DNA from 2 places in the Labrys sp. LIt4 genome. Region 1 is predicted to be linked to the other one. Evidence: predicted binding sites of a transcription regulator. Region 1 holds the regulator's gene; the other holds the start of a gene.
What was found. The regulator LexA, encoded in region 1, represses DNA repair genes until DNA is damaged. The targets are predictions, from matches to a motif close to TGTTCNNNNTGTGTTCNG.
Positions count from the first base shown of each region.

Region 2: ssb (single-stranded DNA-binding protein) is a predicted target of LexA. The motif match lies at 1,258-1,275, and genes of this name have one in related genera.

Region 1 is NZ_JAGIPY010000003.1:127,500-130,696, reverse strand. Features, by position in the region: gene J8I29_RS06540 (ComEC/Rec2 family competence protein) at 1-1,013, shown strand, start outside; gene lexA (transcriptional repressor LexA) at 1,090-1,806, opposite strand; gene glp (gephyrin-like molybdotransferase Glp) at 1,918-3,138, opposite strand; gene moaC (cyclic pyranopterin monophosphate synthase MoaC) at 3,135-3,197, opposite strand, start outside.
Region 2 is NZ_JAGIPY010000024.1:69,582-72,778, forward strand. Features, by position in the region: gene J8I29_RS27760 (hypothetical protein) at 1-350, shown strand, start outside; gene J8I29_RS27765 (hypothetical protein) at 560-1,003, opposite strand; gene ssb (single-stranded DNA-binding protein) at 1,424-1,912, shown strand; gene J8I29_RS27775 (MarC family protein) at 2,048-2,683, opposite strand; gene J8I29_RS27780 (lysine--tRNA ligase) at 2,854-3,197, shown strand, end outside.

The DNA of each region.
Region 1 (3,197 bases):
AGAAATCCGCAATGGCGTGGGAAAGGGCCATCGGCGGCGCGGTGACCGTGGTTCTTGCCATGATGCTGACGACGATCGTCGCCTCGCTCGCCACGGCGCCGTTCTCGGCTTTTCATTTTCACCGCCTCACCCTGCAGTCGCTGGCCTCCAACCTCGTCGCAACGCCGATCGTCTCCTTCCTGATCATGCCGCTGGCCATGCTGGCGCTGGTTGCCGAGCCGTTCGGTTATGGCGCTCCGCTCTGGCAGGCGATGGGCTGGGCAGTCGGCCTGTTCATGCAGGTGGCTCGTTCGGTGGCCACCTGGCCTGGCTCCGACCTCGTGCTGCCGCAATTTTCCGCCGCTGCCCTCGGCCTTTTCGCGCTGGCGCTGGTGCTGCTGACCATCCTGCGCACGCGCCTGGCTTTGCTGGCCCTGGTGCCGCTTGGCGGAGGCGTTGCCCTGGCCGCAACGGCGCCACTGCCGGTGGCCTTGTTCGGTGCAAACGGCTATGCGGCCCTCGTCCGCCAGGGTGATCGGCTGACCATGCTGGCGCAGCGATCGGATGCCTTCACGGTTCAGCAATGGCTGCTCGCCATGGGCGATCGGCGCAAGCCGGAGGATCCGAGCCTGGCGTCACAGCGCCTATGCGACAGCGAAGGGTGTTCAGCCCCCGTCGAAGGAGGCGGGGTCTTCATGCTCGACAAGACCAGCAACGCCGCCGAGGAAGACTGCGGACGCGTCAGCGTCCTGGCAGGACCGATTCCGATCGGCTCACGCTGTGCCGCCACAGGGATTGTGATGGATCGCGATTTGATCCGATCGGCCGGCTCGATCGCGCTTTATGCGGAGCCGCCGCCGAGCGGTGACATCGGTCCGCGCTGGCGGCTCGTCATGGCCCGCGATCCGCAAGCATCCCGTCCCTGGGCACCGGGCCGGGTGACCCCACCGCCGAAGTCCCCGCCTCAACCGGCGCTGCAAGCCCCGGTGGGAGATTCTCCCCTCGATAGCATCGCCCCGGAAACCGATAATTGACGCGATTTCGCCCATGCTGCGGCTCGTGATCGCGCGAAGCGCGCTCATCGCCGGCAAGTCCGGATGTCAGCCTCTCTCAATAGCGACGGAACAAGCCGACCAGCTTGCCCTGGATCTGCACCCGGTCAGGCCCGAAGATACGCGTTTCATAGGCCGGGTTGGCGGCTTCCAGCGCGATGGAGGCACCGCGCTTGCGCAGGCGCTTGAGCGTGGCTTCCTCATCGTCGATCAGCGCCACGACGATATCGCCGGTATCGGCGTGGTCCTGGCGGCGGATGAGCACGGTATCATTGTCGAAGATACCGGCCTCGATCATGGAATCGCCGCGCACCTCCAGGGCGAAATGATCGCCGGAAGACAGCATTTCCGGCGTGACGCTGATGGTGTGGCTCTTGGACTGGATGGCGGAAACCGGCGTGCCGGCCGCGATACGCCCCATCACGGGAACGAGGACAGGCCGACCGACCTCGTCGTCCATTTCGGGCCTGACGGGGCGGACCTTGCCGAGGTTGCCTTCGATCACATTGGGGCGGAAGCCGCGCTGAGAGGTGGCCAATGACAGGCCGCCGGGAACGGCGGATTCGGGCATGCGGACCACTTCCAGCGCACGGGCGCGGTTGGGCAGGCGCCGAATGAAGCCGCGCTCCTCCAGCGCCATGATCAGGCGGTGAATGCCGGACTTGGACCTGAGGTCCAGCGCCTCCTTCATTTCGTCGAAGGAGGGAGGCACGCCCTGTTCCTTCAGGCGCTCATGAATGAACCGAAGCAATTCATGTTGTTTCTTGGTCAGCATGGCTATCCCGTCGTGGCGGCCGCGAATCACGGTGAAGGTGTAAACAAAACAAGAACAGTGCTACATGTTCCTACTGTGTTCTGCAACAATGAAGTTCAGGTTAAGACGTGGTCAATAGCCCGCTGCGCGAAGATCGATGATCTCGCAGCTTTCGCCCGCTTTTGCTTCCGGTGCAAAGGGCGGCCGGATCACGAGGCAGTCGGCATGCTGCATGACGCTGACCAGCGACGAATCCTGCAATGCCAGCGGCTCTACCTTGAGGATGTCTGACGTATCGTCAAGCATGAAGCGAGCACGAATATAGTCTTCGCGGACATCGTTGGCCGGCCAGGAGCTGGCGAAGACGGCCCGGCGGCGTGGCGGACCGGCATCGGACCGGCCGAGCAGCGTGCGCAGCAGGGGCACCAGGAAAAGGACACCGCAAACGACCGAGGAGACCGGATTGCCCGGCAGTCCGAGGATATGCATGGGGCCGAGCCGCCCGTGCAGCAACGGCTTGCCCGGCCGCATGGCGATCTTCCAGAAGCCGAGCTGCATGCCTTCGCGGGTCAGGGCGGTCTGGATCAGGTCGTGATCGCCGACGGATGCGCCACCGATGGTGACGAGCACGTCGGCCTTTTCGCTACAGGCCCTTTTGATGGCGGCTTCCAGGGCAGGAAAATCATCGCTGGCGATGCCGAGGTCGAGCACCTCGCCGCCTTCGGCCTCGACGAGGGCGCGGATGGCGAAATTGTTGGAGGCGACGATCTGATTCTCGCCGATGGCCTGTCCGGGCAGCACCAGCTCATCGCCGGTGGCAAGGATGGCGACCTTAGGGCGGCGGTGGACGGGCAGGCCGGGATGGTTCATGGCCGCGGCGAGGGCGATGTCGCGCGGGCCGATGACGGTCCCGGGCCTCAAGGCCTCGCGGCCCTCGGCAAAATCCAGGCCGCGGGCCCGGATATGCTGGCCCGGCTTGGCCGTGGCCTCCAGGATGACGCGATTGCCGTCGCGGCGGGTCTGCTCCTGGATCACCACGGTGTCCGCGCCGTCGGGAACAGGAGCGCCCGTGAAGATGCGAACGGCCTGGTTTTCGCCGACGCGCCCGGCATAGCCATGCCCGGCGGCGGACTCTCCGATCAATTCGAGGCTGGCCCCCTGCCTGGCGTCATCCGCTCGCACGGCATAGCCGTCCATAGCCGAGGCGTTGAAGCCGGGCTGCGTTCTCAGAGCGGTGATGGCGGCAGCAAGGACGCGCCCGCGCGTTGCGTGGAGCGCTACGGTTTCGACGCTGAGCGGGGTGACACCGGCAACCACCTTGGCCAGCGCGTCCGCGACGGGAAGCAGGCTCATGCACTTTCCTCCGCATGCCAATCGCCGGATTTGCCGCCGGACTTCTCTACGAGCCTGAT
Region 2 (3,197 bases), on a different contig from region 1:
CCGCTCCGGCCGGTGCCGTGAGCGCCGAAGGCCAGATGAGCGTCATGCCGAGCCAGAAGGGCAAGGTGACGATTTCGGCCACCAATCTCGACCAGATCATCGCGGCGGTGAACGCCGCCCAGGTTCCCAACAAGGAATCGGCCCTGATGGGGATCGCCCTGATCAAGGGCCTGGCCAAGACCGGTGCTGACGGCAAGGCGGTTTGGGATGTCGACTTCGACGCGGGGACCAAGGCCGTGAGCGTCAATGGCCAGGTGCTCAGCCCCGGCAACGGTGGCGGTGCCGGGCCCGGCGGGGCCGATGAAGGCGGCAGCGGCGACGACGACGGTGATGGCGACAACGCCCAGTAAGGAGCGATTGTCGGTCCCAATGCCGATAGGATGAACGGGGGCAGGCGCGAGCCTGCCCCTTTCGTTTGCGCCGAGCCTCGATCAGCGAGGCGAAATCACTCCTGGCCGCAACGCGCTTGCTTTCGGCATCTCGCAGGGAGACGGAAAGCCAACAAAAAACCCCCGCGGATCGCTCCGCGGGGGTGATGTTTCCAGCGTCGAGGAACGGCTCAGTCGGCCTTGGCTTCGCCGGCCGGCGCTTCGGTTGCGGCCGGCTGCTGGGTCGCCTCGGCGGCGCGCGCATTATGCAGCGGGCGGATCGTCTGGAAGGAGGCGCGCTCCTGAGCTGCGGGGCGGCCGGTCAGGCTGACGACATCGCGGCGGATCGAGGCGATCAGCTCGCGGATGGAACCACTGTCGCCATCGGGACGATACTCTTCACCGAGCACGTCGAGTTTGGCGCAGAGCTCGACGGCGTTCTTGGCGGGAGCGCGTGAAATCGAATTGGCGATGGAGCGCAGCTCGGCGACCAACTCGTCGCGCAGGCCCTTCTGGTCATCCGCGTCGATGATCGGGGAAGCGAGCATGCCGCGCAAAGCGGCGCGCCGCAAACCCAGAGCCGCTACCGTGTTGGCTCCGTCGGTCGCTTCGCGCTGTTGTCCTGGTCCTGCCATGTTGCTGCCCTCGTATGGAACTAAGAAATGGAGTGTGCGGCTCCCCTGCACGCCCAATGTGGCGAAAGAGCGATGACGGAAAGCGCGGCCCTGATTTTCGCCCTGCTTGTTGGGCAAGTTAGCGGCCAAAGGCAAGGTTTTCTTGGCCGGATAGCGCAGATTCCCACATGATTCGAGCCGGAACGGCTGGCTTCGGCGTGATGCCGCCTTTGGTGCGGTCTGGTAAGCGAACCGTTAAGACGGTCTTGCATTGTGCGAACAAATATGGAACAAAAACTAATTGTGCACGAAGCCAATTCCCTTGCGGGCGTGGCGCCGGGAGCATGCTAGAGCAGAAATGATGGAGGCGCCTCCCGGGGCGCCATGGGGCGTGCGGGCCGTTTCGGCCGGCAGGCTGTGAAGCGAAGGAAGGAAGCCTCGATGTCGGGCTCGGTGAACAAGGTCATTCTGGTCGGTAATCTCGGCCGCGATCCGGAAGTGCGGCGACTCAATTCGGGTGAGCCGGTCGTCAACCTGCGCATCGCTACCACGGAAAGCTGGCGCGACAAGGCTACCGGCGAACGCAAGGAGAAGACCGAGTGGCACAGCGTGGTCATCTTCAACGAGGGGCTGGCGCGCATCGCCGAGCAATATCTGAAGAAGGGCTCCAAGGTTTATATCGAGGGCCAGCTTCAGACCCGCAAATACAACGACGCCTCGGGCGTGGAGAAATATTCCACCGAGATCGTGCTGCAGCGTTATCGCGGCGAGATGACCCTCCTGGATTCGCGCGGCGGCGGGCAGGGCGAGGGCGGCCGGGACTATCAGGGCAATGATTTCGGCTCGTCGAGCCCGATGGAACGCCGTCCGGCTCCGGCCGGTTCGAGCAAGTTCTCTTCGGCTGACATGGATGACGACATTCCGTTCTGACGGCGGACGAGGTCTATCGATATGCCCCCAGGCGCCGGCTACCTTCGTGGCCGGCGTTTTGCTGTCGGGCGCGATCGAAAGGACCGATCGTCGCCCTGCCCAGGCGAAGGAGAGCGCGAATGCGCCAGGGAACCGCTATCCCGCCACGATGGCCCTGACCCCGTCGACGATGAACTGCACGGCGAGGGCCGAGAGCACGATGCCGAGAAGCCGCGTCAGCACGATATTGCCCGTGATCCCCAAGAGTTTGTTGATCACTCCGGCGAGGCGGAAGGAGACATAGCAGCAGGCGGTGACGAAGGCGATGACGAGAAAGAGGGAGGCGAATTTGGCCGGCTCGCCATGGGCCTGGGCCGAGAGCAGCATCACCGCGGTGATGGCGCCAGGACCCGCGATCAGCGGGATCGCGAGCGGGAAGGCGGCGACATTGGAGATGAAGTCCTTGGTGATGGCGGTCTCCGCCGTCTCGTTCTTGCGGACATTGGAACGATCGAACACCATTTCATAGGCGATGGCGAACAGCAGGAGGCCGCCGGCAATGCGGAAGGCCGGCGTGGTAATGCCGAGCAGCCGGAGGAAGGGCTCCCCGGCGATGGCGAAGAAAGCAAGCACGCCGAAGCCGATCACGCTGGCGCGCCAGCCGACCGAATGCTGCTGTTCCCTATTCATGCCGCGCGTGACGCCCAGGAAGATCGGGCCCAGGCCGGGCGGGTCGACCACCACCAGCAAAGTGACGAGGGCGGCGGTCAGATAATCCAGAATCGGCGTCATCAAGCCCCTCGATCGATCATTTGCTCGCGCCAAGATTCTCGCGCCAAGATTGACGCTGCGGCCCGGCCTGAATATGGCTGTGCCTTCCGCTTGCGGTCGAGGGAAATCAAGCCGTCGCGCACGCCGCCTGGCTTCTCATCCACAAGCAGCAGAAAGAAATCGGATCGAACATGTCAAATCTCTATCCGGCCGAGCTCGTCGCGGCCGCCAATGTTTCCGCCGCCTGGCCATTCGAGGAGGCGAGGAAGCTCGTCGCCCGTTTGCAGAAGCGCGCCGGCGACAAAAAAGAGGTGCTGTTCGAGACCGGGTACGGCCCCTCCGGCCTGCCGCATATCGGCACCTTCGGCGAGGTCGCGCGCACCACCATGGTGCGCAATGCGTTTCGCCTGCTGACGGAAGATCGCATCCCGACCCGGCTGCTCTGCTTCTCCGACGATATGGATGGCATGCGGAAGATCCCGGACAACGTGCCGGATCCCGAAGCGCTCAAGCCTTATTTGCAGATGCCGCTGAC